Regions from separate parts of the Leifsonia sp. Root112D2 genome, predicted to be linked through region 2. Evidence: predicted binding sites of a transcription regulator. Region 2 holds the regulator's gene; the other holds the start of a gene.
The links. The regulator HrcA, encoded in region 2, represses chaperone genes, less so after heat shock. The targets are predictions, from matches to a motif close to TTNGCACTCGNNNNNNNCGAGTGCNAA.
Positions count from the first base shown of each region.

Region 1 (15,953 bases), 870 kb from region 2:
GCGGGCCGCCGTCGCCGACGCGGGCATCGAACTCGCCGACCTTGACGCGATAGCCGTGACGAGCGGACCCGGTCTCGCGGGCGCGCTCATGGTGGGCGTCGGTGCCGCCAAGGCCCTCGCCCTCGCCCTCGGCAAGCCCATCTACGCCGTCAACCATCTGGTCGGTCACGTCGGTGCCGACCTGCTCGACGCCGACGGAGGGCCCGGCCGCGCGGTCGATCTGCCCACCATCGCGCTGCTTGTCTCGGGCGGGCACACCTCGCTGCTGCACGTGCGCGATCTTGTCGGCGACGTTGATCTGCTCGGCGAGACCATCGACGACGCCGCCGGGGAGGCCTTCGACAAGGTGGCCCGAGTACTCGGGCTGCCGTATCCGGGAGGTCCGCAGATCGACGCGCTCGCGGCATCCGGAGACCCGAAGGCGATTCGTTTTCCGCGCGGGCTCAGCCTGCCCAAGGACATGGCGAAGCACCGCTACGACTTCTCCTTCTCGGGGCTGAAGACCTCGGTGGCGCGCTGGGTGGAGCAGCGACAGGATGCCGGCGAGGCCGTGCCCGTCGAAGACGTCGCGGCGAGCTTTCGCGAGGCCGTCGCCGACGTGCTGCTCACCAAGGCCATCGCCGCCTGCACCGAGCGAGAGGTTCCGCGGCTGCTGCTCGGTGGCGGCGTGGTGGCCAACGCACGCATCCGCGAGCTTGCGGCCGAACGCGCGCAGGCCGCCGGCATCGCCCTGCGCATTCCCGCCCTGTCGCTTTGCACCGACAACGGGGCCATGATCGCGGCCCTCGCCGCGCAGCTGATCATGGCAGGCCACGAGCCGTCCTCGCTCGATTTCGGGGCGGATTCGACGCTGCCCGTCACCGAGATTCAGGTGCCGTAGCGCCAAGCATCCGCTAGTGTCATGGGCATGACGAGCGTGCCCCCCGACCAGCCGACCGAGCCACAGCAACCGCCGCAGCCGCCCGAGCCGCCGCAGCCGCAGGACCCGCCCCAGCCGCAGTATAGCGCGCCCCAGTACGTCGAAACACAGCCGCAGTATGCCGCCCAGGCCCCTGCGCCCGTCGGATACTCCCAGCCCGCGGCGCAGTACCCACAGGCATACCCGCCACAGTATGGCTACGCTGCGGCAGCGCCGCGCACCAATGTACTCGCCATCATCGCCCTCGTGCTCTCACTCATCAGCGTGAGCATCGGGGGAGTCATCACGGGGCACATCGCGCTTTCGCAGATCAAGAAGACGGGCGAGCAGGGTCGCGGGCTCGCCCTCGCCGGCCTGATCATCGGCTACATCGGCAGCGCCGGATGGGTGCTTTTCTGGGTGTTCCTGATCGTTGCCCCGCTCATCTTCGCGGCAACCATGGCCACCACGATGGGGAGCCTCGACTACAGCGGAACCTAGGGCGATGCCTTCAGCCATGGGGAGTTCTCTCCATTGACACCCCTTGTTCAGGGCTGACACTATGGTCTGCGCGTAAGCACTTCAAACATCGAGAGGAGATTGGTCCCCATGACCGATCCGAATATTCCCAACGAGCCGGCTAACCCCGAGCAGCCCGTGGGTGGCCAGGCGCCCGGTGCCCCGGTTCCCCCGGCACCGCCCGCGGCACCCGCCGCACCCGCAGCGGGAACCCCGTATGGCGCACCGCCTGCGGCTCCTCAGGGTGCTCCGTACGCGACCGGTGGCCCCGTGAAGAAGTCGCCGATCCTCAGCATCATCTCGCTCATCGCGGGAATCGTGGGTGTCGTCGGATTCTTCGTCGTGTTCATCCCGATCATCGGCTCGATCCTGGAGCTCTTCATTCCGGCCGCCGCCGTCGTTCTCGGCTTTCTCGGTAAGAAGAAGGAGCCGGCCTCCAAGGGCCTCTGGCTCACCGGTATCGTTCTGGGCTTCGTCGGCCTGGCCATCGCGATCATCTCGCTCATCCTGTGGATCGTGGCACTCGCCTCGCTCTGCAGCGGTGGAGCGTGCAGCACCAGCGGCTACTAAGGATTTCTTCGGGACGAGGCCGGGCGACGCGTGTGTCGCCCGGCCTTTCTCGTCTCGGCTTCGGCTGGGGTCGAGCGACCTCAGCCGAGGCGTTCGACCAGCAGTGCGCTGTGTCGTCCGGCCACGCGGGTCAGAACGACCGTGGCGCTCTTGGGGCCCTTGAGGCCGAGGCGCTTGCGCAGCGTGGCCGGGTCGACATCCACACCACGCTTCTTGATCTCGAGAGTGCCGATGCCGCGGGCCTTCAGCGAGCGAGCGAGTTCCTTCTCGGCAAACGGCAGTTGCTCGAGCACCCGAAAACCGGTGGCGAACGGGGTGCTCACCGGGGCATCCGCGGTGAGCCAGGCGATGCCGTCGCTGAGCATGCGCGCGTCGAGGCTGCGCGCGAGATCGCCGATGAGGCGGGCGCGGATCACGGCGCCGTTCGGCTCATACAGGTACTCGCCGAGCGTGCCGGTTTCGGCGTCGGCGCTGTCGGCGTCGGCCGACATCTCGGCTGCACCGTCGGCATCCAGCACGAGGGCAGAACGACGGATGCCGTCGCGGGCGAGCGCGCCGAACCACAGCCCCAGCTCCACGAGTTGGCCATCGATCGAGACCCATTGCGCCTCGGCGTCGGCGGGGATCAGCTCGCGGTCGATGCCGGGGCCGAGCTTGATGCCGATCGGCAGACGCTCGGCGAGGCCGAATGCGAAGTCGAGCGACGGCGAATAGTCGTCGGGGTCGGTGAGTCGCCTGGTGTCGCTGTGGCCGGAGGTGCGCCGTGCCGGGTCAAGGTAGGCGGCGTCGACATCGCCCAGCTCGGTGGTCTCGGCGGTGCCGTTCTCCACGCTGGCACGAGGAAACGGCGCGAGGTTGTAGCTGGCGATGGCCGCGGTGACTTCGTCGGCATCCACGGCCTTCACGTCGATGTCGAGGGCGGCAAAGGCCATAGCATCGCCGCCGATGCCGCAGCCGAGATCGGCAACGCGGGTGAGCCCCGCCTGCTGGAAGCGTCCGGCGTGCAGGGCGGCGACGCGCAGCCGCGTCGCCTGTTCGAGACCGGCCTCGGTAAACAGCATCCGGCGGGCGAAATCGCCGAATTTAGCCGCAGCCTTGGCGCGGAGTCGGTTCTGCGTGAGCACCGTGGCGACGAGGCCGGGCGAGTGCCCCTGCTTGCGCAGATCGGCGACGACCCGCACGACGTCTGTGGCCGACCGATACGGGGGCAGCGAGTCGAGCAGCCGCAATCCCTCGGGTGACAGCAACTCGACGAATTCGCTGCGTTCCATCTCGCCAACTTACCGCGCGCACGCTGACATTTTCTGGCACTCACGTTGCAAGAGTGCCAGTCAAGGTTCTAAACTCTAATTAGCACCCTCGGTATGAGAGTGCTAACTCCAGTCTTCGTCTAAGAAAGAGGTCAAACGTGTCGGTCTCCATCAAGCCGCTCGAGGATCGCATCGTCATCAAGCAGGTCGAGGCCGAGCAGACCACTGCTTCCGGTCTGGTCATTCCCGACACCGCGAAGGAGAAGCCCCAGGAGGGTGAAGTCATCGCGGTCGGCCCCGGTCGCATCGACGACAACGGTAACCGCGTTCCCCTCGACGTCGCCGTCGGCGACAAGGTGCTCTACTCCAAGTACGGCGGAACCGAGGTCAAGTTCGGCGCCGACGAGTACCTCGTGCTCTCCGCTCGCGACGTTCTCGCGGTGGTCGTTCACTAAGCATTTCGTACCATCACAGAAGACCCGGGTGTTCGCATCCGGGTCTTCTGCATTTGCGCCGCAGGAATAGGTACAGCTTTCTACCGTTAACATGGAATATCCCCCTCGATGGCGTCGGGCGGATAACCTCCATACTCGCGACCTCAAAGGGGTGTAATGGATCAGTCGGATCCCTTCGGCTTCATCGGATTGACCTACGACGACGTGATGCTGCTGCCCGGGCACACCGACGTCATACCCAGCGAGGCGGATACCTCCACCCGACTGACGAAGCGGATCACCGTCGCGTCACCGCTGCTCTCCTCCGCCATGGATACCGTGACCGAGGCGCGCATGGCGATTGCCATGGCGCGTAATGGCGGCATCGGCATCCTGCATCGCAATCTCTCCATCGAGGATCAGGCCGCATTCGTCGACAAGGTCAAGCGCAGCGAATCCGGCATGATCACCAATCCGGTGACCACCACCCCGGATGCGACGGTGGCCGAGGTCGACGCCCTCTGCGGCCAGTTCCGCGTGAGCGGCCTGCCCGTTGTCGAAGCTGACGGCACTCTCGTCGGCATCATCACCAATCGCGACATGCGTTTCGTCTCGGTGAGCGAGAAATCCACGACGCTCGTGCGCGACGTCATGACCCATGCCCCGCTCATCACGGCCGCCGTCGGAATCGATCCGGAGACGGCCGTTTCCATTTTCGCCGAGCACAAGATCGAGAAGCTGCCGCTGGTGGATGCCGATGGCAAGCTCACCGGCCTCATCACCGTCAAGGACTTTGACAAGTCTGAGCAGTACCCGAACGCCACGAAAGACGACGAGGGGCGGCTGCGCGTCGGGGCCGCCATCGGCTTCTTCGGCGACGCCTGGGAGCGAGCGATGGCGCTGGTCGACGCGGGCGTTGACGTTCTCGTCGTCGACACGGCCAACGGTGACAGTGCGGGCGTAATAGACATCATCCGTCGACTCAAGGCCGAACCGCGCGCCGCGCACGTAGACATCATCGGGGGCAACGTCGCTACCCGCGCAGGAGCGCAGGCTCTGATCGACGCGGGCGTTGACGCCGTCAAGGTGGGCGTCGGCCCCGGCTCCATCTGCACGACGCGCGTCGTCGCCGGCGTGGGCGTTCCGCAGGTGACAGCCGTCTACGAGGCGTCGCTGGCCGCGCGCGAGGCCGGAGTTCCGGTGATCGCCGACGGCGGGCTGCAGTACTCGGGTGACATCGCGAAGGCGCTCGTCGCCGGTGCCGACTCGGTGATGCTCGGCTCGCTTTTGGCCGGCTGCGACGAGAGCCCGGGTGACCTGGTCTTCGTCAACGGCAAGCAGTTCAAGAACTATCGCGGCATGGGTTCGCTCGGTGCCCTGCAGACGCGCGGCAAGAAGACCTCATATTCACGCGACAGGTATTTTCAGGCGGATGTTCCCAGCGACGAGCAGCTGATCGCCGAGGGCATCGAGGGCCAGGTTCCCTACCGCGGCCCGCTCTCGGCCGTCTCGTACCAGCTCATCGGTGGGCTGCGCCAGTCGATGTTCTACGTCGGTGCGCGCACGATCTCCGAGCTGAAGGAGCGCGGCAAGTTCGTGCGCATCACGGCTGCCGGGCTCAAGGAGTCGCACCCGCACGACATCCAAATGGTTGTAGAGGCGCCGAACTACCGCCGGTAGGTCTTTCGTGGGTGGTCGGGTTCGGGGGCGGCGTGGGCAGTCTCTGCCCATAGATGCCCGCCGAACCCGGAGACTGCCCACGCCGCCCCCGAACCCTTGAAGTTGGCCCTACCGGCTTCGTTCGCTGTGATGGAGAGAAAAGCTACCCCGCGGCGGCTAGGCGGGTGACGGCCTCGGTGAGAGTGTCGGGGGAGCAGGCAAAGTTCAGGCGGGCGAAGCCGCGGCCCTGGGTGCCGAAGGTCTGGCCGGAGTTCAGCGCAACGCGGGCGCGGGACAGCGCACGCACGCTCGGGTCGTTGCCCCAGTCGAGGCCGCGGCAGTCGAGCCAGGCCAGGTAGCTGGCGCGCGGCGCGCGGTAACGGATGCGTGGCATCCGCTCGTCAAGCAGTGACGCCAGCAGGGCGGCGTTGCTCTCGATAGTCTCGAGCGCCGCATCCAGCCAGGGCTCGCCCTCGGTGAAGGCGGCCGTCGCGGCGATGCGGCCGAACAGGCTGGTGCGAAAGTGCACCTCCTCGGGCAGGGCGGAAAGCAGCCGCGACATGCGCTGGCTCGCGGTGACGAACATGGCGCACTTGAGACCGGCGAGATTCCAGGCCTTGCTCGCGCTCGCCGCGGTGATGCCGTGCTCGCGCGCGGCATCCGAAACGCTGAGGAACGCGGTGAAGTTGGTGGTCGAGTGGGTCAGCGGCGCATGGATCTCATCGGAGATGACCGTGACGTCATAGCGGGTGGCAAGTTCGGCCACTGCCGTCAGCTGCTCGGCGCTGTGTACGAGGCCCACCGGGTTGTGCGGGCTGCACAACAGGTACGCGCGTGCGCCGGCGGCGAAGGCGGCCTCCAGCCCGTCAAGATCGAGTGCCCAGCCCTCGGTCGCTGAGCCCTCAGGCGGGAGCAACGGCACCTCAACGACCCGCCCACCCGCCTCGGCGACGAGATCGGAGAATGGTGCATACACGGGCGGGTTGATGACGACGCCGTCGCCGGAGGCGATCGCGAGCCGCAGCGATTCCACGATGACGACGCTGACATCTGTCGTCGTGGAGACCTGGGCGGGATCGACGCGCCAGTTCCAGCGCCTCTCGGCGAATGCGGCGAAGGCGTCGGGCAGCGTGCTGCCGACCCCCGCATACCCGGTGTCGGAGCGACGGATGGCCGCGGTCAGCGCCTCGGCGATCGGTTCGGCAAGCGCAAAGTCCATCTCGGCGACGAACAGCGGCAGCACATCCGCCGAATACTCGCGCCACTTCTCGCTCGTGCGCGTGCGCAGTTCCTTAAGCGTGGGAACGGTCAGCTTGTGCATCGCTCCAGCATGCCGCACAGCGCCGACGCCGTCGAGTGGATCACCCGACCGGCGGGCCGTCGGTGCTGCCGCCTAGACTGGGCAGGTGAGCATGGAAATCGAGATCGGCCGCGCCAAGCGCGCCCGCCGCGTGTACGCCTTTGACGATGTAGCCGTTGTGCCGAGCCGGCGAACGCGCAACCCCGAGGATGTCTCGGTGTCGTGGTCGATCGACGCGTACCAGTTCGAAATCCCGTTTCTGGCGGCGCCCATGGACTCCGTGGTGAGCCCGCAGACGGCCATCATGATGGGGCAGCTCGGCGGCGTGGGCGTACTCGACCTCGAGGGCCTCTGGACCCGCTACGAAGACCCCGAGCCGCTGCTCGCCGAAATTCAGAGCCTGCCCGCCGAGAAGGCGACGACCCGGATGCAGCAGATCTACTCCGAGCCGATCAAGCCCGAGCTGGTGACCGCGCGCCTCTCCGAGATTCGCGAAGGCGGCGTCACGGTTGCCGGTGCTCTTTCACCGCAGCGCACCCAGGAACTTTACGAGACGGTGGTCGCCGCGGGCGTCGACCTGTTCGTCATCCGAGGCACGACGGTCTCAGCCGAGCACGTCTCCAAGGAGCAGGAGCCGCTCAATCTCAAGAAGTTCATCTATGAGCTCGACGTTCCCGTGATCGTCGGCGGCGCCGCCACCTACACGGCCGCGTTGCACCTCATGCGCACGGGAGCCGCGGGCGTTCTGGTCGGTTTCGGCGGGGGAGCCGCGTCGACCACCCGAGCGACCCTCGGCATCCACGCCCCCATGGCCACCGCTGTGGCGGACGTCGCCGGCGCACGCCGCGACTACATGGACGAGTCGGGCGGGCGCTACGTTCACGTCATCGCCGACGGCGGCCTGGGCACCTCGGGCGACATCGTCAAGGCCATCGCCTGCGGTGCGGATGCCGTCATGCTCGGCACCGCGCTGGCTCGCTCGACGGATGCACCCGGCGGCGGTTGGCACTGGGGAACCGAGGCCTATCACGGCCAGCTGCCCCGCGGAAAGCGGGTTCAGGTGGGCCAGGTCGCCTCGCTCGAGGGCGTGCTGTACGGGCCGGCGTCCGTCCCCGATGGCACCGCCAATCTGGTCGGGGCGCTGCGCCGTTCGATGGCCACGACGGGATACTCCGATTTGAAGGAATTCCAGAGGGTTGAGGTAGTGGTCGCTCCCTACCAGGTGAGCTAGGGTCGAAACAGACGGCCCCGGAGGCTCGCGCGCAGGGGCTCGAGCTTACGGCGGTGCTCGCCTCCCCGCCGCGTGGGAGTGTACTGATGGTCAAGCAGCCTGAACCTGTCTCATACCCGTCGAAGCTCGGTCCGGCCGAACGTACCAAAGCCATCGCCGCGCTGAAGGGCGCGGAGCTCGACATCCTCGTTGTTGGCGGAGGAATCGTGGGCACCGGCAGCGCCGTGGATGCCGTCACTCGCGGCCTCAATGTCGGCCTCGTCGAGGCGCGGGACTTCGCCTCCGGCACGTCGAGCCGGTCCTCGAAACTGGTGCACGGAGGCATCCGGTACCTGGAGCAGCTGGACTTTCGGCTGGTGCGCGAGGCCCTGATCGAGCGCGGACTGCTGCTGCAGCGCATCGCGCCACACCTCGTAAAGCCGGTTCGTTTTCTGTATCCGCTGAAGCGCCACGTGGTCGAGCGGGCCTACATCGGGGCAGGCATGCTGCTGTACGACATTTTCTCCTACACGGGCGGCCGACCACCCGGGGTGCCGCACCACCGCCACCTGTCGAAGCGCCAGGTGCAGCGGCTCATTCCGAGCCTCGCGAACGACGCGTTCATCGGCGGCATCACGTACTACGACGCGCAGGTGGATGACGCCCGTTACGTGGCGAATCTGGCCCGCACGGCGGCACACTACGGTGCACACGTCGCCAACCGTGTGCGCGTCGAAGGCTTTCTCAAGGTGGGGGAGCGCGTCGTCGGGGTCGAGGCCCGCGATCTGCTCACCGATGAGTTGTTCGAGATTCATGCGAAGCAGGTGGTGAACGCCACCGGCGTGTGGACCGACGACACGCAGTCGATGGTGGGCGAGCGCGGCCAGTTCAAGGTGAGGGCTTCGAAGGGCATCCACCTGGTGGTGCCCCGCGATCGCTTCCAGTCGAAGTCGGGGCTGCTGCTGCGCACCGAGAAGAGCGTGCTGTTCGTCATTCCGTGGGGCAGGCACTGGCTCATCGGCACGACGGATACGGACTGGCACCTCGACAAGGCGCACCCCGCGGCGACGGCCGCAGACATCGACTACCTGCTCGAACATGTGAACTCGGTGCTCGGGGTTCCGCTCACGCGCGAGGACGTCGAGGGCGTCTATGCGGGTCTGCGCCCCCTGCTGGCGGGTGAGTCCGATCAGACCTCCAAGCTGTCGCGGGAACACCTCGTGGCGCATTCGGTGCCGGGGCTGGTCGTGATTGCCGGCGGCAAGTGGACCACATATCGCGTGATGGCGAAGGATGCCATTGACGCCGCCGCCGACGCGCTCGACGGCAAGGTCGCGGCCTCGACGACCCAGGACATCGCGCTGGTCGGGGCCGAGGGGTATCAGGCCGCATGGAACAAACGGGGGCGGATCGCGGCGCGCAGCGGGCTGCATCCGGCGCGTGTCGAGCACCTGCTGAACCGCTACGGAACGCTCACGGAAGACCTGCTCGAACTGATTCGCCGCAGGCCCGAACTGGGCGAGCCGCTGCCCGGCGCCGACGACTATCTGGGCGCGGAGGTCGTGTATGCGGCGTCGCACGAGGGCGCCATTCATCTGGACGACGTGCTCGCCCGGCGTACCCGTATCTCGATCGAGGCGTGGGATCGCGGTGTGTCCGCCGCCCCGGTCGCGGCTGCGCTGATGGCGGATGTTCTGGGCTGGGACGCGGACCGGCAAGACCGCGAGGTGGCCTTCTACCTCGAGCGGGTAGCGGCCGAGCGCGCCAGCCAACAGCAGCCCGACGACGAGTCGGCCGAGCGCATCCGCCTGAGCGCCCCCGACATCGCGAACGCGTAGCGCCTGCGCCCGCCGCGGGACCCGGCACAGGACCACCCGCGCCCGCCCGGCGGTGGGTGCGGGCGGGCGGAGCCCGAGGCAGGCCGGGGCAGTGCTCAGATAGGATTAAGGCACTACCTAAAAACCTCAGGAGACACCACCATGGTCGACGTTCGACGGGTCAAGCTTCCCGGGGTCGGAGTGCTGCATACCTTCGTGACGGATGATGGCGGCAAGGTCGGCGTCATAGCCCACCGCTCCGGCCACAGCGACCTCATCACCTTTTCAGACGACGCCGACGGCGCGGATGTCACGAAGGTCTCCCTGAGGCTGAGCGAAGACGAGGCGCACACGCTTGCCGAACTGCTCGGCGGCACCCAGATCACCGAATCGCTGACGGCTCTCGATCAGATTCCCGGGCTCTCCATCGACTGGTTCACGGTGGACTATGACGACCACATCGCCGGGCAGACGCTTGGTCGCCCCGGCGACCGCGGCCTGGTGGGTCTCACCGTCGTCGCCGTTGTGCGCGGGGACTCCGCGAACCCCGCACCCTCGCCCGACTTCAAGGTCTTTCCCGGAGACACCCTGGTCGTCGCCGGTTCCCCTGAGAAGGTCGCCAAGGCTTTCGTCTTCTTCCGCTCCGGTGAGCTGCCCACGGCAACCACCTCCATCACCGCAACCGCAACGACCTCGTCCGACTCCCCGCCCGGGGTCTGAGCATGCACCTCGGCGAAGACCTCATTGTTCTCGGCATCCTGCTGGTCGTCGCGTATGTATTGGGGCGCCTCGGTAAGCTGATCGGCCTTCCCGCCATTCCGATCTACATGCTCGTCGGCGTGCTTGCCAGCCCGCACACGGGGTGGTTCCCGCTCAACTTCGATTCGAACTACATCGAGCTCATCGCCATTTTCGGGCTGATTCTGCTGCTGTTCAGTCTCGGCCTCGAGTTCGATCAAGACGAGTTCTTCGGCAGCGCGGGCAAGCTGCTCATCTCAGGCGGCCTCTACATCGTGCTCAACATCGGTGTCGGCTTCGCCTTCGGCATGATGACGGGCTGGGGTACCCGCGAGGCGCTCGTGATAGCCGGCATGACGGGCACGTCCTCCAGCGCCATCATCACCAAGCTCCTCATCGAGCTGCGGCGCCTGCCCAACCGCGAGACCCCCATGATTCTGGGCGTGACCGTGGTGGGCGACATCTTCATCGCGATCTACCTCGCCATCGTCTCTGTCGTGCTCAGCGGTAAGACCCAGATCTGGCCCATCGTCTTGCAGCTCTCCATCGCCTTCCTGTTCCTCATTGTCATGTTCACCATCGCCCGCTGGGGCGGCAGGGTCGTCTCCCGGCTGGTGCGCACCAAAGATGACGAGCTCTTCACGATTCTCTTCTTCGGTCTCGCCGTTCTGTTCGCCGGTATCGGCGAGCTCATCGGGGTGACGGATGCGATCGGCGCGTTCCTGATCGGCCTCGTGTTGGGAGCAAGCAGGTACCGCAACCGCATCGAGCGGGTTGCCGTGCCGCTGCGCGACGTCTTTGCCGCCTTCTTCTTCCTCAACTTCGGGCTCTCGTTGAACGTCGCGGAGTTTCCCCAGGTGATTCTGGTCGTGGTTCTCGCGGTTCTGATGACGTTCGTGCTCAACATCGTCTCGGGGCTGCTGATAGCCCGGTTGCACGGCTTCGGAGTGGCCGAGGGGGTCAACGCGACGGCCATTCTCATCAACCGCGGTGAGTTCACGCTGATTTTGGCGACGCTCTCGCTCGCTGCCGGCCTCGACTCGCGGCTGGCACCGTTCGCCGGGCTCTACGTGCTGGTCATGGCCGTGCTCGGCCCCTTGTTTGCAGCGAATTCCGAGCGAATAGGTGCTGTACTGGTGCGCGGAAGGCAGGCAAAGGTGCCCACGAACCGCAACCCGATGCTCGATGAGGAGATCGCCCTGGTCGAGGCTGCAACTTCCGGTAAAGACCTGGAGACGGATCTCGGCACCAGGCAGGCCGTCGATCGGGTGATCGAGCAGGCGATGCGGCAGGCCGATCCTGGCAACAGGGCAGACCCGGGCCGCAGGGCTGAGCGAGGCGATCGTGCCGAGCGACCGAGCACAACGAACAGGAACGACGATTAGCGAGACACTGACCCCCGAGACCTCGCTGCTGCGCATGATGGTGCGCCCCCGCTGGATCGGCGCCCTCGTTCTCGCCATGGCGGTCGCGGCCGGTTTCGCCTGGCTCGGCCAGTGGCAACTCGGGCGCGCCATTGACTCCGGCACCGAGGTCGTCTCCCCGACCGAGCACCTGGCCGAGTTGAGCAGCATCGCGAAACCGGGAGGACCCATCCGCGATGCCGTGACGGGCCAGCGTGTCACGGTGAGTGGCACGTTCAACCCGAACGACTATCACCTCATCGAAGACCGACTCAATCGCGGCAGATCCGGTTACTGGGTGGCGGCGCACTTCACCCTGAGCACACCGGATGCCTCCGGCCGGCCCGTCGCCCTCGCCGTCGCCCGCGGGTGGGCGCCCAGCAAGGCCGCGGCAGAGGCCGCCGTCACACGGCTCGAGTCCGAGCCGGCGACCACCGTGACGCTCACCGGTCGCCTCCTGCCGACGGAGGCACCCGTGGTGCCCGACCCGAAGGCCGACCCGCTGACGATGACCATGATGTCGGCCGCGCAGCTCTACAACCTGTGGTCGGATGTCGATGGCACCGACGTGTACGACGCCTACCTCGTCGATCACGAACCCGTGCCCGGTCTGGATGCGATCTACTCGCCGCCGCCCATCCAGCAGGTCACGCTGAACTGGCTGAACATCTTCTACGCCGTGGAATGGGCCGTGTTCGCCGGCTTCGCGCTGTACTTCTGGTATCGCCTCGTGAAGGACGCGAAGGAACGCGAGGATGAGGACCGAGCGGAGACACTCGCATCCGGTGACATCGGCGAGGGTGACATCGGCGAGAACGTAGACTGAAACCATGCCCTCCGACCTTCCTCCCGAGCGCAGCCAGTCCCTGCCCGGCCGCATTCTGGCCCAGCTTTTCGCACCAGAAAAGGCGCGGACGCGAGCCGTCGACATCCCCAAGATCCCGGGCGCGCTGAAGTGGTACCAGGTCTCGGCGTACGTCACCGGCATCATGCTGCTGCTGCTCGTGGCCGAGATGATCGTCAAGTACGGCTTCCACTATTCGCTCTACGCATTCGGCAACCACGGCGCGCTCGCGCTCGTGTGGTGGGACCCCACCGGCACGCTGCCGACCGCGACCGGCATGGACGTGAGCACGGCCATCCTCATCGTGCACGGCTGGCTCTACGTGGTCTACCTCTTCTGTGACTTCCGGTTGTGGAGCTTCATGCGCTGGTCGGGACCGCGGTTCCTCCTGATCGCCGCCGGCGGCGTCGTACCGTTCATGTCGTTCATCGTCGAGGGCATCATCACCAAGCAGGTCAAGGCCTTCCTCGCCACGCACCAGGCGCAGGCCAGATCAACCGTGGAGGCATCCCATTAGCACCGAGCCCGCGGCCACGACCGCGCCCGACGCCGAGCGTGAGGCCGGCGCGTCTGAGACCACCGAGTCCGCACGCACGGAGTCGGTGAAGAACACCGACGGCAGCCCTGTTGTCTCGCACCCGGTTCTCGTCGTCGACTTCGGGGCGCAGTATGCGCAACTGATCGCCCGGCGCGTGCGCGAGGCATCCGTCTATTCGGAGATCGTGCCGCACACCATCACGGCGAGCGAGGTCGCGGCGAAGAGCCCGGCCGGCATCGTGCTCTCGGGCGGGCCGTCGAGCGTGTACGAAGAGGGCGCCCCGAGCTTCGACCCGGCGATCTTCGACCTCGGCGTACCCGTGCTCGGCATCTGCTACGGCTTCCAGGTGATGGCCACGGCGCTCGGTGGCGAGGTGGCGCACACCGGCCAGCGCGAATACGGCTCGACCGACGTGCGGGTGACGGATGCCGGCGTGCTGCTGGCGGGCCAGCCCGACGCGCAGACGGCCTGGATGAGCCACGGCGACTCCGTGTCGAAGGCGCCGGAGGGCTTCTCCGTGCTGGCATCGTCGGACTCGACGCCCGTCGCGGCGTTCGGGAACGATGAGCGGCGTCTCTACGGCGTGCAGTGGCATCCGGAGGTGAAGCACACGGCGCACGGGCAGCGCGTGCTCGAGAACTTCCTGCACCGCGCGGCCGGCATCCCCGCCGACTGGAACAGCGGCAACGTCATCGCCGAGCAGGTCGCGGCCATCCGCTCGCAGGTCGGTGGCGGCAAGGTCATCTGCGGGCTCTCCGGCGGCGTCGACTCCGCCGTCGCGGCGGCGCTCGTGCACGAGGCCGTCGGCGACCAACTCGTGTGCGTCTTCGTCGACCATGGCCTGCTGCGCCAGGACGAGCGGCGCCAGGTCGAGGAGGACTACGTGGCTGCCACGGGCATCCGCCTCGTCACCGTTGACGCCCGCGAACAGTTCGTCGGCGCGCTCGCCGGCGTCAGCGACCCCGAGCAGAAGCGCAAGATCATCGGCCGTGAGTTCATCCGCACCTTCGAGAAGGCGCAGACCGACCTCATCGCCGAGGCGGCGGAGGAGGGCGACCCGATCCGGTTCCTTGTGCAGGGCACGCTCTACCCCGACGTCGTCGAGTCCGGCGGCGGCAGCGGCACCGCGAACATCAAGAGCCACCACAATGTTGGCGGACTGCCGGAGGACCTGCAGTTCGAGCTGGTCGAACCGCTGCGCACCCTGTTCAAGGACGAGGTGCGTACCATCGGCCGGCAGCTGGGCCTGCCCGAGGAGATCGTGGCACGTCAACCGTTCCCGGGGCCAGGGCTCGGCATCCGCATCGTCGGTGAGGTCACCGAGGAGCGCCTCGAACTGCTGCGCAAGGCGGATGCGATCGCTCGCGCCGAGCTGACCGCCGCCGGTCTCGACGGCGAGATCTGGCAGTGCCCGGTGGTGCTGCTGGCGGATGTGCGCTCGGTTGGAGTGCAGGGCGACGGACGCACGTACGGGCACCCGATAGTGCTGCGGCCCGTCTCGTCGGAAGACGCCATGACGGCGGACTGGACGCGCCTGCCCTACGACGTGCTCGCGAAGATCTCCAACCGCATCACCAACGAGGTTGACGGTGTGAACCGGGTAGTGCTCGACGTGACGTCGAAGCCGCCGGGCACCATCGAGTGGGAGTAACGCGGCCTCACGGCGCGGCCGGTGTTGCGAGCAAACCGAACTCGTGTGCCCGCGCTACCGCGCCGTCACGCGATTTCACGCCGAGCTTGAGGTAGAGGTTGCGCACTTGCGTCTTGACCGTATTGCGTGAAACGAAGAGGTCATCGGCCACTGCCTGTGTGCTCATCCCTTCTGCGATGCGTTCGAGAATCACCTGTTCGCGTTCGGTCAGTTCGACCAAACGCAGTTCACGTGGAAACGGAGTCGGCGTGCTTCCAAGCTCATCGAGCACATCGGATTCATGGCCCGATTCAGCAATCAGGGCGGTCAGCTCGTGGCGCGGTATGGCCATCAACGGGCGAAGAGTCCCGGTGGTTCCCACGCTATCGAGGGCGTGTCGCAGCAGTTCGCGCGCGGCGGCTGTATTGCCTAAGCGGCCTTCGGCACTGGCAGCGATAAGCAGCAGTTCCTCCGGCGAGTATTGCGTGCCTGTACGGGCCAGCCCCGCGGTCGCGCTTCGAAGCGCACGTTCGGGCTGTCCGGAGAGCAGGGCGAATCGGGCTCGTACGGAGTCGAGAGCGGAATGATGTGGTGCGCTTGTCAATAGTCGCTCGGCTTGGTTGGCCAAGCCGAGCGCGATGAGTAGGTCCGCCTCGACGGCATCGAGCAGCGGCTGCATGGTGGACTGATGGCGGAGCCACGGGGCCCGGTTTCGCTTCTCTTGCCGCACCAGGGCAAGGGCGCCGAGCCGATCCCCCCACTGGAGGGCGTACCGTGCCCGCGTGTACGCGACGAAGGGGCTCCAGCTCTGTTCGACGCGGGCAGTGATCTCGACACGGGCCATTGCATCGGTCGCCGCCACCCGGTCGAGCCGATCAATCGCTATCAGCGTTCGAGCCAGTGCGCCGCTGAGCGAAACCCATCGCGCCATCCAGTCGCTTTTGCTGTACGGACGATCGTGGCGGTCGAGCCAGATCAGTGCCTGCTTTGTGCTGCCGAGCAGCGAAAAGAAGAGCGCGATTTTGCCTGCGGCGTCGACCGACACGTGTTCTGATGTGGAGGCCGGGGCGAGCTCGTAGGCAAATCGGAGAACCTCGATCGCACGAGGGAGGTCATCGGCAAGACCTCGGGTGATGCCGACCT
Region 1 is NZ_LMCU01000001.1:1,694,378-1,710,330, forward strand. It holds gene tsaD (tRNA (adenosine(37)-N6)-threonylcarbamoyltransferase complex transferase subunit TsaD) at 1-880, shown strand, start outside; gene ASC63_RS07855 (DUF4190 domain-containing protein) at 908-1,399, shown strand; gene ASC63_RS07860 (hypothetical protein) at 1,508-1,987, shown strand; gene ASC63_RS07865 (class I SAM-dependent methyltransferase) at 2,068-3,258, opposite strand; gene groES (co-chaperone GroES) at 3,396-3,692, shown strand; gene guaB (IMP dehydrogenase) at 3,849-5,351, shown strand; gene ASC63_RS07880 (MalY/PatB family protein) at 5,494-6,651, opposite strand; gene ASC63_RS07885 (GuaB3 family IMP dehydrogenase-related protein) at 6,743-7,861, shown strand; gene ASC63_RS07890 (glycerol-3-phosphate dehydrogenase/oxidase) at 7,948-9,678, shown strand; gene ASC63_RS07895 (cation:proton antiporter regulatory subunit) at 9,820-10,377, shown strand; gene ASC63_RS07900 (cation:proton antiporter) at 10,380-11,780, shown strand; gene ASC63_RS07905 (SURF1 family protein) at 11,740-12,624, shown strand; gene ASC63_RS07910 (DUF3817 domain-containing protein) at 12,629-13,159, shown strand; gene guaA (glutamine-hydrolyzing GMP synthase) at 13,245-14,831, shown strand; gene ASC63_RS07920 (LuxR C-terminal-related transcriptional regulator) at 14,839-15,953, opposite strand, start outside.
Region 1: a site for HrcA is predicted at 3,292-3,318, ahead of groES (co-chaperone GroES). Genes of this name have one in related genera too.

Region 2 (15,953 bases):
AGTTCGCCCGTGCCGAGTTCGCCCGCGCCCAGAAGCGCATCGCACCGGGCGCGTTGCGCGCCATCACCACAGCGTTCGTCGACGACCTGGCCGAGCTCGCCGCAGCGTGCCAGCAGCTCATCTCCGATGCCAGCGAGGAGATCACTGAGGCCACCGTCGACAAGTATTACGGGGGTCGGGTAGAGGCCAACGCGTTCCGGGTGGCGGATGCCGCCATAGCCGGCCGTCACGGAGAGGCTCTGGTCACCCTGCGGCACGCGCTTGCATCCGGGGCGGATCCCGTTCCGATCGTCGCGGCGTTCGCGAGCAAGATTCGAACCATGGCCAAGCTCTCCGGCGCGCGTGGGGCATCCGGCCAGTTGGCTCGGCAGTTCGGCCTGGCACCGTGGCAGGTTGAACGTGCACAGCGTGATCTGCGCGGCTGGGACGAGGCCGGGCTCGGCAGATGCATCGAGACTCTCGCCGCCACGGATGCCGCCATCAAGGGCGGCGGTCGGGATCCGGTGTTCTCCCTCGAACGCCTGGTGCGCGTCGTCAGCGCACGCGGCGCCGTTTAGATACGCAAAAGCCCCCGCCGCGATGGCGAGGGCCTGAGCTTGCCGAAGGGCGAGACCTAGAGGCTCGCAACCTGCTTGGCGATCGACGACTTGCGGTTAGCTGCCTGGTTCTTGTGGAGCACGCCCTTGCTCGTGGCCTTGTCGAGCTTCTTGGCTGCGACCTTGAGCGCGCTGACGGCCTTGTCCTTGTCGCCTGCCGCAACGGCCTCGCGCGTGGCGCGAACCGCTGTCTTGACCTCGCTGCGGACGGCCTTGTTGCGGTCCTGCGCCTTCTTGTTGGTGCCGATGCGCTTGATCTGCGACTTAATGTTTGCCACGGGTGATTCCGTCTTTCGTTAGGGGTGATTTTTCGTGATGTACCGCTCGGCGAGAGAGGGCGCCAGGCGGTTCGATTCGTGCGGTCTCAACCCACACGCAAGCCAACAGGAGACTTTACCAGTAATCCGTGTGAGACGACAATTGACGTCTCTGGCGGCCTCACGCGCGTGGCGCGTACGATCCGTTGCTGAGTTCCTCGAGAAGACTCGGAGAATTCGGCTCCCAGCCCAGGTCGATGCGGGCGCCCGTGCCCGTCGACTGCTGGTCGAGCAGTAGTGCGTCGGCGAACGCGGCGCCGAGTCGCTCGCGGGTCGCATCCGGCGTCTCGGGCTCGACCCCGCCCGCAAGAGACGCGGCTGCCGCGGCCGCCTCGCCCAGTTCGCGCACGGTCGGATTCTGGCCGCTGGCCCCGATAAAAAGGGCGCCTGCGGTGGCGTTCTCGTAGGCCAGAACATAGAGCGCGGCAAGGTCGTCGACGTGCACGGTGGTCCAGTGCTGGCTGCCGTCACCGATGAGCCGCAGGCTGCGCGCGGCACGCTCGCCACGCGGCGCGTTCGCCACGAGGTTGGGCAGGCCCGCCCCGTGCCCGTAGACAACGGCGGGTACCACGACGATGCCCCGGATGCCTGCGGCGGCGCGCACGCGCTGCTCGATTGCCGGGCGCCACGCGGTCAATGCCGGGGGCTGCTCCAGGGAATCCTCCGTAATAGCGGGGTTGGTGCCGAAGGTCCAGATTCCACCCGTGTGAATGTACGCCTTGCCGCTGCCGGCGAGTGCGGAGATCACGGTGTCGGCGACGGCCGCATCGACGGCACCGGCATCCTTGTCTCCGGTGTTCGCGGTGTGGATCACACCGTCGCTCTCGGCCACGGCGCGGCCGAGCATAGCCGTGTCGGTGATGTCGCCGACAAGGGCAGTCGCCCCGGACGCCTCGACAATGCGCGCCTTTTCGTCAGAGCGCACCAGTGCGGTGACCTCGTGGCCCTCCTCGAGAAGTCGGGTGAGTACTGCAGTGCCGATGAAACCGGTCGCACCGGTGAGAAATACGCTCATGCAGACAGTCAACACCATCCCTCTTCTCCCGGGGACGTCGCCAATGTCGGTTGACAGATCTTAGGTAAGGCATGCCATACTTAGGCTGTGCTTACCTCGACAGTCGAACCTTCGACGGCCGCCCGAACCCGCCCGAGCTATTCGACCTTCCCGGTCTCGGTCGTCCGACTGCAGCGGCGCTCCGAGTCGTTTGTGCGCGTTACTTTCGGGGGCGGCTCGCTTCGCGATTTCGGTACCACGGGCCTCGATCAGCGCATCAAGGTGATTTTGCCGCTTCCCGGTATCGGGGTCAGCGCCTTTCCCGATGGCATTGACTGGTACGCGAGCTGGCGGGCGCTGCCAGAGCAGCTGCGCAATCCCATTCGCACGTACACGGTGAGGGCGGTGCGCCCCGAGGCGGCGGAGATCGACGTAGATTTCGTGCTGCACGGCGATGGAGGCCCGGCATCCCGATGGGTTGCGGGGGCAGCCGTTGGCGACGAACTGGCCATTGTGGGCCCGCATGTCGAGGCCGAAGACCCACTCTCGGGCGTCGAATGGCGGCCGGGCGACGCACGTACCGTGCTGCTCGCCGGTGACGAGACGGCGGCTCCGGCGGTCTGCTCGATCCTTGCCGCCCTGCCGCGTGAGACCCGAGGCTCTGCATTCATCGAGGTTCCCTGTGCCGCAGACATCGAGGTGACGGATGCTCCCGCGGGCGTCACGGTGACCTGGCTGCCGCGTACGCACACTCGGCGCGCGCACGGCGTTGCTCTCTCGGATGCGGTGCGCGAGTGGACGGCGCTGCATCTCGCCGGACGCGCCGCGGCAGGAAGCGTCTCGGCAGTGAGCGCAACCGAGCAGAACGACGAAGACGACATTGACATCGATCACGGCATTCTCTGGGAGGTGCCGCAACAGCGGTCGACCGACGATGGTCTCTATGCCTGGCTCGCGGGTGAGGCCGGCGCGATCAAGTCGTTGCGTCGCTTTCTCGTCTCCGAGAGCGGCATCGACCGACGCAGAGTTGCGTTCATGGGCTATTGGCGCGCCGGTCGCGCCGAACTCAACTGAGCCCCCGACACCGCCCCGACCCTCGACACCACCCGATAAGCCGTCCGATGAAAGGTACAACTGTGCGCCAGAACCGAGTCCGATCCCGAAGTGTGGCGCTGCTGGCCGCGGCGATGGTGGCCGTGGTGCTGACCGGATGCGCCACCGGCCCCTCCGCGACCGGCCCGAGCGCCGCATCCGATTCGCAAGCGAACTTTCCCGTCATCATCTCGGGTGCACTCGGCGACGCGGTGATTCCGGCGAAGCCGAAGCGTGTTGTCACCATTGGCTGGGGCGCCGCAGACACCGTGATTTCGCTGGGCACGATCCCGGTCGGCATGGAGGCGGCGACGTGGGGAGGCGACAAGGACCAGTATTTTCCGTGGACACGGGCCGCGATCGAGGCGAAGGGTGACGCGCTGCCGACCACGTTCAACGTCTACCCGGAGATCGATGTCGAGAAGATCCTCTCCCTCACCCCGGACCTGATTCTCGCGCCGCAATCGGGTCTGACCGCAGAGCAGTTCGCCACCCTGTCGAAGATCGCGCCGACGGTGGCGTACCCGAAAGAGGCGTGGCGCACCAGCTGGACCGATGAGATCTCGATCATCGGCAAGGCGCTCGGGCAGAGTGCCAGGGCCGCTGGCCTCACCACGAGCATCAAGGCGACCATCGCCAAGGCCGCGGCTGCGCATCCGCAGTTCGCCGATGTGAGCTTCGCCTACGTCTATTCGGCCGAGCCCGGCCAACTGTCGCTGTATCAGGCGGGCGATCCGCGGGTCGATCTGCTTTCCGGTCTCGGTCTCGCGCTCGATCCGACCGTGGCGGCAGTTCCGCTCACGAAGGGAAGCTTTTCCTCCACCGTCGGCCTGGAACGCGCCGATCTGCTGAAGAATGTCGACGTGCTCTTCACCTGGTTCAACGATGCCGCCAACGAGAAGAGCATCGAGGCGCAGCCGCTGTTCGCGCAGATTCCCGCCTTCAAGCGCGGGTCGTACGTGGCCAGCGTCGACAACCAGCTGGGCATGGCCTCGAGCATGATCACCCCGTTGAGCGTGCCCTGGGCACTCGACAAGTACATTCCGATGATCACGAAAGCCGTCGAAAAGGTAGGTAAGTAGGCCCATGCGAGCGTCCCGGCTCGTCACCGGGCTGCTTCTCGCGCTCGTGCTCTTAGCGCTGATGGTGCTCGTCAGCCTGGCCGTCGGCAACAAGTACGTGCCGCTGCCGGATGTTGTCGGTGCACTCGCGCATCCGGGTCACAGCTATGCGGATGCCGTCATAGCCAGCCGCATTCCTCGCACCCTGCTCGGACTGCTCGTCGGTGCGGCACTGGCGGTCGCCGGCGCCATCATGCAGGGGATCACCCGCAACCCGCTCGCGGATCCGGGACTCTTCGGTGTGAACATCGGCGCGGCCGCCGCCATCGTGACCGGCATGGCCTTTTTCGGGCTCGGCTCGGCAGCCACGAGCGTCTGGGTCGCGCTTCCGGGCGCCTTCGCCGCCGTGGTGATCGTCTACCTGATCGGTTCGGGGCGCGGGCGTGCAACGCCGGTGCGGCTGGTGCTGGCCGGCGTTGTGGTCTCCGCGGTTCTGGCCGCGTACATTCAGGCCATCACCCTGAGCCTGCCGACGGTCTTCGAGGTCTATCGCTTCTGGGTCATCGGCTCGCTCGCCGGTCGCGACCCGCAGCTCGTGACGGCAATTCTGCCCGTCGTCATCGCCGGGCTGGTGCTGGCGTTCACGCTGGCCGGCTCCCTGAACGCCCTGGCCCTCGGCGACGACACGGCTCGTGCGCTCGGCGCGCACGTCGGCCGCACTCGCATTCTGGGCGCCCTGGCGACGACGCTGTTGTGTGCCGCATCGACCGCCGCCGTCGGCCCGATAGCCTTCGTGGGGCTCGCCGTTCCGCACATCGTGCGTGCCTTCACCGGGAGCGACCATCGGTGGCTGCTGCCATACAGCCTCATCGTTGGTCCCTCGCTGCTGCTCGCCGCCGATGTGATAGGGCGTGTCATCGTGAGTCCCGCCGAGTTGATGGTCGGCATCGTGACGGCGTTCGTGGGTGCCCCTGTGCTCGTGCTCGCGGTGCGGCGCATGAGGGTCGGAGCATGAGCGGCGGGGTGGTGCGCGTGGGGCGCCGGGTGAGCATCCGGGTGCGCCGCGGTGCACTGGTCATCGCCGGGCTGCTGATAGTGGCGATTGTTCTCGTCGCCGCCCTGACCCTCACACTCGGCGAATTGGGGATTGCCCCCGGCGACCTGGTGCCGACCATCTTCGGTGCGGGCACCGGCCGCGACGAGATAGTCTTCGGGGCCTTCCGCGGGCCACGCCTTGCCGTCGCCGTTCTCGTCGGCGCCGCATACGGGGTATCAGGAACCTTGTTTCAGACGGTGACGCGCAATCCGCTCGGCAGTCCAGACGTGATCGGCTTGACCTCCGGTGCCGCCGCGGGCGCCGCTGCATTCGGGCTGTTGTGGACCGGAATACTGCCTATGCCGGTGGGCGCACTGCTCGGCGCCTGCGCCGCCATGGCGCTCGTCTGGCTCGGCACGGGGCGCGGGTTCTCCTCGCCCGCGCGCATGTTGCTGATTGGCATCGGGGTCTCCGCCGTCTCGCTCGCCTTTGTGCAATACGTCATCGCCAGGGCCGGGCTCGAGCAGGCCACCCTGCTCGCCGCCTACCTCAACGGCAGCCTGTCATCGCGTAGCTGGAGCGACGCGGCGATCATCGGCGTCAGCGTCGTGGTACTTCTGCCACTGGCGCTCCTGCTCACCCGGCGGCTGCAGCTCATGGAGATGGGCGATGAACAGGCGGATGCCCTCGGTGCGCGCAGTGCCGTCACGCGCGGGCTGGCCATCCTGCTGGCTATCCTGCTCGCGACGGCGGCGGTGAGTGTTGCCGGTCCGATCGCCTTCATTGCGCTCACCGCCCCGCAGATCGCGCGTCGTCTCGCTCGTACCGCGGGACCACACATCGTGCTCTCGGCGCTGATGGGGGCATTTCTGCTGGCGTTGGCCGATCTGGTGACCCAGCAGTCCCCGTTCGTCGTGCAGTTGCCCGTTGGCATCGTCACCGCCGCGATAGGCGGAATCTACCTCGGCTATCTGCTGGTCGCGGAATGGAAGAAGGGAACCGTCTGATGCAGGCATCCGCACCCGTCACCGCTCGCCTGGCCGCGCGCGGTCTGCGCCTGGCCTATGACAGCCACGTGGTCGTAGAGGATCTGTCCATCGATATTCCGGATGGCGGCTTCACGATCATTGTCGGCCCCAATGCCTGCGGCAAATCCACGTTGCTCAAGGCACTCTCACGCACGCTGAAGCCGACGGCGGGAGAGGTGCTGCTCGGTGGCAAGCCCATCGAGTCATTCAAGAGCAAGCTCGTGGCGCGCGAGGTGGCGCTGCTTCCGCAGAGTCCGATAGCGCCCGAAGCCATCACGGTGCGCGACCTTGTCGGCCGCGGCAGGTATCCGCACCAGGGACTGCTACAGCAGTGGTCCGCCGCCGACGAGCGGGCCGTCGCGGATGCCCTTGCCGCGACAGCGAGCACCGAGCTCGCGCACCGTCACGTCGCCGAGCTTTCGGGCGGGCAGCGCCAGCGGGTGTGGATGGCCATGGTGCTGGCCCAGCAGACCGAGCTGCTGCTGCTGGATGAGCCGACCACCTTTCTTGACATCGCCCACCAATACGACGTGCTTGAGCTCTGCTCCCGGCTGCATGCTGAGGGTCGCACGCTCGTCGCCGTACTGCACGACCTCAACCAGGCGGCGCGCTACGCCAGCAACTTAGTGGTCATGAAGGAGGGCCGCATCGTGGCGTCGGGGGAGCCGACCCGGATTCTCACCGCTGAACTCATCGATGAGGTCTTCGGACTGCCGTGCATCGTCATCCCCGATCCGGTGACGGGCACTCCGATGGTTGTCGCGCGGCGGTGAAAAGCCGGGCGGTCGAGCATGGGAGAATGGCTGAACCATGTCACCACGAGCTCTGAAGGCCCTTGAGCCCGCCGCGACTCCTCCGGCCCTCATCCGCAACTTCTGCATCATCGCGCACATCGACCACGGCAAGTCCACGCTGGCCGACCGCATGTTGCAGATCACCGGCGTGGTCAGCGACCGCGACATGCGCGCCCAATACCTGGACCGCATGGACATCGAACGCGAGCGCGGCATCACCATCAAGAGCCAGGCGGTGCGGATGCCGTGGCAGCTCGGTGCCAACACCTACGCCCTCAACATGATCGACACACCCGGGCACGTCGACTTCACCTACGAGGTGAGCCGCTCGCTTGCCGCCTGCGAGGGCGCCATTCTGCTCGTGGACGCCGCTCAGGGCATCGAGGCGCAGACCCTCGCCAATCTCTACCTGGCTCTCGAGAACGACCTGACGATCATCCCCGTGCTCAACAAGATCGACCTGCCCGCCGCCGACCCCGAGAAGTACGCCAAGGAACTGGCCAGCCTCATCGGTGGTTCGCCCGACGACGTGCTGCGCGTCTCGGGCAAGACCGGCGCCGGCGTCGAGGATCTGCTCGACCGTCTCACCGAACTCGTTCCCGCCCCGAGCGGCGATGCGGATGCCCCCGCTCGTGCCATGATCTTCGACTCCGTCTACGACTCATACCGGGGCGTCGTCACCTATGTGCGCATGATCGACGGAACGCTGGCGCCGCGGGAACGCATCCAGATGATGTCGACGAGGGCAACACACGAGATTCTCGAGATCGGTGTGAGTTCGCCGGAGCCGACGCCCAGCAAGGGTCTCGCGGTCGGCGAGGTCGGCTACCTGATCACGGGCGTGAAAGACGTGCGCCAGTCCAAGGTCGGCGATACGGTCACTACCGCGTCGAAGCCGGCCACGAAGGCGCTGCCCGGCTACACCGAGCCGTTGCCGATGGTGTTCTCCGGTCTCTACCCGATTGACGGCAGCGACTATCCCGAACTGCGGGAGGCGCTCGACAAGCTCAAGCTGTCGGATGCCGCCCTCGTCTACGAACCGGAGACATCCGTCGCTCTCGGTTTCGGTTTCCGTTGCGGCTTCCTCGGTCTGCTGCACCTGGAGATCGTGACCGAGCGGCTCGATCGCGAATTCGGCCTCGACCTCATCACGACGGCTCCGAGCGTGATCTACCAGGTCACCACGGAGGACAAGAAGACGGTCACCGTCACGAACCCGAGCGAGTTTCCCGGCGGCAAGATCTCCAGCGTGACAGAGCCGATAGTGAAGGCCGCGATCCTGGCGCCCAAGGACTACGTCGGCGTGATCATGGAGCTCTGTCAGGGGCGCCGCGGCACGCTGCTCGGCATGGACTACCTCGGTGAGGACCGGGTCGAGATCAAGTACACGATGCCGCTCGGCGAGATCGTCTTCGACTTCTTCGACCAGCTCAAGAGCAAGACGGCCGGATACGCCTCGCTCGACTACGAGCCGGCGGGAGAGCAGGAGGCCGACCTGGTGAAGGTCGACATTCTGCTGCAGGGAGAGCAGGTCGACGCGTTCAGCGCCATCGTGCATCGTGAGAAGGCGTACGCGTACGGTGTGCTCATGACCGGCCGGTTGCGTGAGTTGATCCCGCGCCAGCAGTTCGAGGTGCCCATCCAGGCGGCGATTGGTGCACGCATCATCGCACGCGAGAGCATCCGGGCCATGCGCAAGGATGTGCTGGCCAAGTGCTACGGCGGTGACATCACCCGCAAGCGCAAGCTGCTCGAGAAGCAGAAGGAGGGCAAGAAGCGCATGAAGATGGTCGGCCGCGTCGAGGTGCCGCAGGAGGCCTTCATCGCCGCGCTCTCCGGTGACGTGGAGAAGAAAGACAAGAAGTAGCGCTGATGCGTCGCTCAACCTTTACGGACGAACCGGTCACCTATGGTGCCGTGGGCGGAACGCAGGCGCCCGATCTGCTCTATTACCCGCCGAAGGGGTACCGCCCGCTGGAGAGATCCGTGCGGTTGGGTAGCGGCACTGAACGTTTCGAGACGGCATCCCGACTGGCGATGACCTGGGGAATCCAGCGTGGCAGCGGCATGCGTGTCGTCGAGACGCACGAGGGTACCGGCGAGCAGTACACGGGGGTGCGCTTCAACGCAGACGGCAGCCCCGCCGCGGTGCAGGGCGGCGGCGATCACGAGGCACGGTTCGGTGAGGACGGCACGCCGTACATCACCAATGGCATGACGGCGGTGCTGAAGATTCCCGTCTGGCCCCTGACCTTCTCGGCGCCGCTTCGCGTGGTGTACGTGATCGACGAGGCTCGGCGGGTGGGCTTCGCCTATGGAACGCTGCACGGGCATCCGGAAAGCGGCGAGGAGTCGTTCGTCGTGGAACACCGCGACGACGACTCGGTATGGCTTGTCGTACGCGCCCTCTCCCGGCCGGCGACCTGGTATTACCGCCTTGTCGCCCCTCTCCTGCGCCTGCAGCAACGCCGATTCACGAAGCGCTATCTGCGGTCGCTGCTGCCGACGCGAGTGGCGTAGGGGTGACACGCGACGAGTTGCCGCTGGAGGCGCGCTCGTTCAGTCGGGGTGTCGAGGGCGTGAGCCGCCCCGACCGCCTTGCCGAGTCCCTGCGGGCCGGATTTCGTGTATTCGAGCGTCGGGTGCTCATCGGCACGGGGAATGATCGCTGGAATTTTGCGCGCAGGGAGGCGCTGAGCTGGGGAATCAAGCGCCGCAGCGGTTTCACGGTCGAACGGCCCGGACGTGAGAACGGCGATGATCGGCGGGTCGTCGCGAGAGACAATGCCTGGATCGCTGTTGCGATCGGACCGGTACGTGTTCGTGAACCCGTGCGCGTGGTCTGGGCCGTTGACGACGAGAGCAGAGCGGGCTTCGCCTATGCAACGCTCGCGGGACATCCGGTCAGCGGAGAAGAGGCGTTCATCGTCGAACGAGGTGCCGATGACACGGTGTGGCTGAGGATACGCTCGGTGTCCCGTGCCGGAGACGGAGCGTGGCGACTGCTCTATCCGTTGCTTCGCCTCGCCCAGGGGCTCGCACGGTCACGATACTTCCGCGCGTTGGCCGGCGTCATCGGCGACGCGCAAAGCGGACGAGAATAGACGGATGCCCTCCGCACTTCCTCTCGGCGACCCGGCACCCTCAGACGGGCTGCTTCCGGCCTTGGCGGCCGTCGGTGCAGACGCCCGCAACTTCGGGGTGTACCTGCACGTACCGTTCTGCCGCGTGCGCTGCGGTTACTGCGATTTCAACACCTATACGGCCACCGAGCTGCGTGGCGCGAAGCAGAGCGACTACGCCGACGAGGCCTCCGAAGAGGTGCGCTTTGCGGCGCGCGTGCTCACAGCGTCCGGGGTGCCCGAGCGCCCGGCATCGACCGTGTTCTTCGGCGGCGGAACCCCCACGTTGCTGCCCGCCGCCGATCTGGCGCGGATGCTCGGCACTGTTCGCGACACCTGGGGGCTCGTCGAGGGCGCCGAGGTGACCACAGAGGCGAACCCCGATTCGGTGGATGCGGCGTACCTGAGGGCGCTGAAGGATGCGGGCTTCACCCGGGTCTCGTTCGGCATGCAGTCGGCGGTGCCGCACGTACTCGCCACACTCGAGCGCACCCACGATCCCGAGCGCGTTCCGCTCGTCGTGCAGTGGGCCAGGGACGTCGGCCTGGACGTGAGCCTGGACCTCATCTACGGCACACCGGGGGAGAGTCTCGACGATTGGCGCATCTCGCTCGAGCACGCCATTGCGCAGCAGCCCGACCACCTGAGTGCATACAGCCTCATCGTCGAAGACGGCACGAAGCTGGCGAGGCAGATTCGCCGGGGCGAGGTGGCGCGGCCCGACGATGATCTCGCGGCAGAGCAGTATGAGCTGGCAGACCGGATGCTGGCCGAGGCCGGATTCGAATGGTACGAGGTGAGCAACTGGTCCACCGGCACTGACCACCGCTCCAGGCACAATCTGGCGTACTGGCAGGGGCACGATTGGTGGGGCATCGGTCCCGGCTCACACAGCCATGTCGGCGGCGTGCGCTGGTGGAACGTCAAACACCCGGCCGCATACGCTGCGCGGATCGCCGGAGGCGAGTCGTCGGCCGCGGGGCGCGAGACCCTCGATGATGAGACGCGTCAGGTGGAGGCGATTCTGCTGCAGACGCGCATTCGTGACGGTTTTGAGATCGCCCGGCTGAACGCATCCGCCCGCCGTGAGGTCGCTTCTCTGATCGCCGAAGAACTCATCGACGCAAAAGCCGCCCTGGCCGGCTCGATAGTGCTGAGCCTGCGAGGGCGGCTTTTGGCCGATGTGGTGGTGCGTCGGCTGACCTAGTGCGGGCTCAGCTCACGAACTTGATGGACATCGGGTAGGTGTATGCCTCACCCTTGTTCGCGGCAACGGCGGCGATGATGCTGAAGACGATGACGACGATACCGACCGCTATCACGACGAAGATTCCGATGATGACGAAGATCAATATGACGCCGATGATCGACGCAATCAACATTGTGAGCTGAAAGTTCAGTGCCGTCGCCGTGTGCTGGCGCACGAACGGTCCGCGATCCTTGAGCACCAGATACCCGATGAGCGCAGGCAGGAAGCCGAAGATGATGCCCCCGAGGTGGATGAGCGTCGCCCAGAGCTTCTCGTCGGCCGGGTTCAGAGGCGCGTTCTGCTGGTACTGGTTCGCGGGAGGCGGCGGTGGAGTGGCGTTTGACATCTCTCGAGGCTACTTGATGAAACGGAAGTTGACCGGGTAGCGGTATGTGCCGCCGCCGTTCACCTTCACGCCGCCGAGAATCGGGAACAGGATCTGTACCACGAGCAGTGCCAGATAGAGCAGGGTGCCGATGAGCCCGCCGATGAGCGGCACGAACAGCAGTATCGAATTCACGATGAGCAGGGCGACCCACGCGATCACCATGGTGATCTGAAAGTTGAGGGACTCCTTGCCTTCCTGGTCGGTCAGACGGCCGCGATCCTTGCCGATGAGCCAGATGATCAGGGGCGGAATCCAGCTGAGCACGCCGCCGAAGTGCGACCACATGGCCCACTGCTTGTCTTCGGCTGCGGTGAATGGTGCGGCGGGAGCGATCGGCTGCTGGGGCTGCCCAGCGGGCTGCTCGTACGGGGGCTGGGCGTTTGGATCGGTCATCATCATGCCTTTCAGACGGATGGTGTGCGAGATCGCACCGCTCGTGCGGTATCCAACAAGGTACTGCCTGTGAAGCAGCCGTGCAACGCTGTTTTTGGTCGGACGCGATATGATTAGCACTCAGACTGACCGAGTGCTAAGCAACGCGGGATCGGAGGGGCGAATGGTTTCGGATCGTAGCCTCGAGGTTCTGCGGGTCATCGTTCAGGACTATGTGGCCTCACGGGAGCCCGTCGGCTCCAAGACCATCGCCGAGCGGCATCCGTTCGGAGTCTCCGCCGCGACCATCCGCAACGACATGGCTGCGCTCGAAGAAGAGGAACTGATCGCGGCACCGCACACCTCGTCGGGTCGGGTTCCGACAGACAAGGGCTATCGGCTGTTCGTTGACCGCCTGGCCGACGTCAAGCCGCTCTCCTCGGTGCAGAAGCAGGCCATCGAGGCCTTTCTCGGCGAATCCGTCGATGTGGATGATGTGCTCGCGCGTACGGTGCGGCTGCTCTCTCAGCTCACGCACCAGGTTGCGCTCGTGCAATATCCCTCGGTGTCGCGTTCGCGGGTGCGGCACATCGAATTCGTCACGCTCGCGCCCCGACGCCTGCTCTCGGTGCTCATCGCCGAGACCGGTGCGGTTGAGCAGCGTGTGATCGAGACGCCCGTGGATGTCGACGACGCTCTTCTCGCGCGACTGCGCGCCTCTTTCAACTCGCTGACGGTCGGGTTGCCGCTGGCGGATGCGGCGGCCGCCCTGCACGAGGTGCACACCGATTTTGCCCCGGGCCACCGCGAGGCGGTCGCGGTGATCGTCGAGACGCTCGTCGACCAGATCGAGGCGAACCGCCAGGAGAAGCTGTTGATGGCGGGTGCGGCCAACCTGGTGCGTACCGAGCACGATTTCACCGGCAGTATCTTTCCCGTGCTCGAGGCCATCGAAGAGCAGGTGATCCTGTTGCGGCTCTTCGGCGAGATGGCCGCCGACCAGCATGGCGTCTCGGTGAGCATCGGCCGTGAGAACGCGCCATTCGGGCTCGCCGAGACATCCGTACTCACCAGCGGCTATTCTTCCTCGAGCGGCATTGTGGCCCGGCTCGGGGTGCTCGGCCCACTGCGCATGGACTATTCCAACAACATGGCGGCCGTGCGTGCCGTCGCCCGTTACCTGTCACGCCTGTTCGGCGAGAACTAAATCACGCAACACGAGAAGGAAATGCCATCTGTGGCCGACCACTATGAAGTTCTGGGCGTCGAGCGCGACGCCTCGCCCGAAGCGATCAAGAAGGCCTATCGCCGTTTAGCGCGTGAGCTGCACCCTGATGTGAATCCGAGTGCGGATGCCTCGGAGCGGTTCAAACTCGTCACGCACGCCTACGATGTGCTCAGCGACCCGCAGCAGCGGCAGAACTATGACCTGGGCGGCGGGCAGCAGGGCTTCGGCGGCCAACAGGGCTTCGGCGGCTTCGGCGACATCTTCGAGACCTTCTTCGGCGGAGGCGGCGGCAGCCGCGGTCCGAAGTCCCGCAAGGAACGCGGCCAGGACGCCCTGCTGCGCGTGGAGATCGATCTCGACGAAGTCATCTTCGGCACGCACCGCGACCTCGAGGTCGACACAGCGGTGACCTGCGAAACGTGTAACGGCAGTTGCTGCCAGCCGGGCACAGCCCCTGTCACCTGTGACATCTGCCACGGCACCGGGTCGATCCAGCGGGCCGTGCGCTCACTGCTCGGCAATGTGATGACCTCGAGCCCGTGCGGCACCTGCCGTGGTTACGGCACCGTCATCGCCACGCCCTGTGCCACCTGCCAGGGCCAGGGACGGGTGCGCGCCCGTCGAACGGTTCCCATCGACATCCCTGCCGGTGTCGAAACCGGGCTGCGACTGCAGATGCCCGGCAGTGGTGAGGCCGGCCCCGCGGGCGGCCCGAACGGAGATCTCTACCTGGAGATGAAGGTTCGCCACCACGACATCTTCAGCCGCGACGGCGACGATCTGCTCGCCACGCTCGAGGTCGAGATGACGGATGCGATCCTCGGCACGAGCGCCACGGTGAAAGCCCTCGACGGGGATATCGAGGTGGAGGTGAAGCCGGGCACCCAGAGCGCCGAGGTGCTCACCATCAAGGACCGTGGCGTCACGCACCTGCGTGGCAGCGGACGGGGAGACCTCAAGATCGGTATCCAGGTGATCACGCCCTCCAAGCTGGACCACCGTGAGCGCGAGCTGCTCAAGCAGTTCGCTGACGGCCGCAAGCAGCAGGCGCCGGCGCTGGCGCAGTTCCAGCAGGGGCTGTTCGCCAAGTTGCGGGACCGCTTCCTGCGCGTCTAGCAGGCTGCCTGTAGCGGATATGAGTTCCCTCTTTCTGCGTGACGACCTCGAATCGGCGGATGTCGGTTCCCGCGTCTCGCTGCTCGGCGCAGAGGCCAAGCACGCCGTCACCGTGAACCGCACCCGTCTCGGCGAGGCGGTCTCCATCGGCAACGGGCGTGGACTCGTGGTGAGCGGGTCTGTTGTGAGTGCGTCGCCGGCGGAACTGGTGCTGCAGGTCGCGGAGGTGCGGCACATTCAGAAGGCCGAGATCGGCATCCATCTTGCGCAGGCGCTCGCCAAGGGGGGCCGCGACGAGATGGCGGTTCAGGCGGCAACCGAGCTCGGCGTCGATGGAGTGATTCCCTGGGCGGCGGCACGCTCGGTCTCCCGCTGGGAGGGCGCCAAGCTCGACCGCGGGCGCGAGAGATGGACCAGTATCGTGCGCGAGGCGACAAAACAGTCGATCCGGGCGTGGCTGCCCGAGGTGCATGCTCTTGAGAGCACGGCGCAGCTGGCCGGGCGGGCATCCGCACAGCGTGTTGTCGTGCTGGAGCCGACCGCATCGACGTCACTGAGCGCGATAGTGCCGGATGGCCGGCAGATCGTTCTCGTGGTCGGGCCAGAGGGTGGCATCTCACCGAGTGAGCTCGAGGCCTTCGCCGCGTCCGGTGCGGAGGCGATGTGTCTCGGTTCCGGCGTTCTGCGCACCTCCACGGCGGGGCCGGCCGCTCTCGCCGTGCTCAACGCGGCGCTTGGGCGCTGGTGACGCCACGTTAAGATAGTCGTATGGCCGAGGACGAGCGTTCGATATTCACGCGGATCATCGCGGGGGAGATTCCCGCCGATGTCGTGTTCGACGGTGAGCGCGTCATAGCGTTCCGCGACATCAATCCGCAGGCGCCTGTGCATCTGCTCGTCGTGCCCAAGACCGAGAAGTACCGCAACGTCACCGAGCTCGCCGCGGGCGATCCAGAGCTTCTCGCCGAGATCGTCTCCGTGGCGCAGCGGCTCGCCGACGAGCAGACGAACGGCGAGTACCGGCTGATTTTCAACACGGGCGCCTCGAGCGGGCAGACCGTCTTCCACGTGCACGCCCATTTGCTCGGTGGCGGCACCGACGGCGCTCTGAGCGAGGGAACCCTTGGCAAGCTCTGAGGTACCGCCGAGCGAAGCCCGACTGCACGTCGACGGCGTCGAGATGGTGCGCCTGCTCGGACCGCAGGATCGACTGCTGACGACCATCGAGAAGCAGTACCCTCTTGTCTCCGTGCTGGTGCGCGGCAACGAGATCACACTCAGCGGTGATGCGACACAGGTGGATGCCGCCTCCCGGCTCATTGGCGAGCTGCTCACCCTCGTGCGCGGCGGGCAGGAGATCGCCCCCGATGACGTGGCGTCGTCGGCGCGCATCCTCGGCACGGGCGACGGGCAGAGCCCCGCCGACGTGTTCGGGCAAGCGATCCTGAGTTCGCGGGGCAAGAGCATCCGCCCCAAGACGCCCGGGCAGAAGCAATACGTAGACGCGATAGACAACAACACCATCGTCTTCGGTATCGGCCCGGCCGGAACCGGCAAGAC
Region 2 is NZ_LMCU01000001.1:2,559,782-2,575,734, forward strand. It holds gene holA (DNA polymerase III subunit delta) at 1-557, shown strand, start outside; gene rpsT (30S ribosomal protein S20) at 614-874, opposite strand; gene ASC63_RS11910 (NAD-dependent epimerase/dehydratase family protein) at 1,035-1,928, opposite strand; gene ASC63_RS11915 (siderophore-interacting protein) at 2,016-2,981, shown strand; gene ASC63_RS11920 (iron-siderophore ABC transporter substrate-binding protein) at 3,029-4,081, shown strand; gene ASC63_RS11925 (FecCD family ABC transporter permease) at 4,086-5,075, shown strand; gene ASC63_RS11930 (FecCD family ABC transporter permease) at 5,072-6,103, shown strand; gene ASC63_RS11935 (ABC transporter ATP-binding protein) at 6,103-6,897, shown strand; gene lepA (translation elongation factor 4) at 6,935-8,785, shown strand; gene ASC63_RS11945 (DUF1990 family protein) at 8,791-9,438, shown strand; gene ASC63_RS11950 (DUF1990 family protein) at 9,441-10,022, shown strand; gene hemW (radical SAM family heme chaperone HemW) at 10,027-11,247, shown strand; gene ASC63_RS11960 (DUF4870 domain-containing protein) at 11,255-11,635, opposite strand; gene ASC63_RS11965 (DUF4870 domain-containing protein) at 11,645-12,070, opposite strand; gene hrcA (heat-inducible transcriptional repressor HrcA) at 12,234-13,256, shown strand; gene dnaJ (molecular chaperone DnaJ) at 13,287-14,393, shown strand; gene ASC63_RS11980 (16S rRNA (uracil(1498)-N(3))-methyltransferase) at 14,413-15,141, shown strand; gene ASC63_RS11985 (histidine triad nucleotide-binding protein) at 15,162-15,530, shown strand; gene ASC63_RS11990 (PhoH family protein) at 15,574-15,953, shown strand, end outside.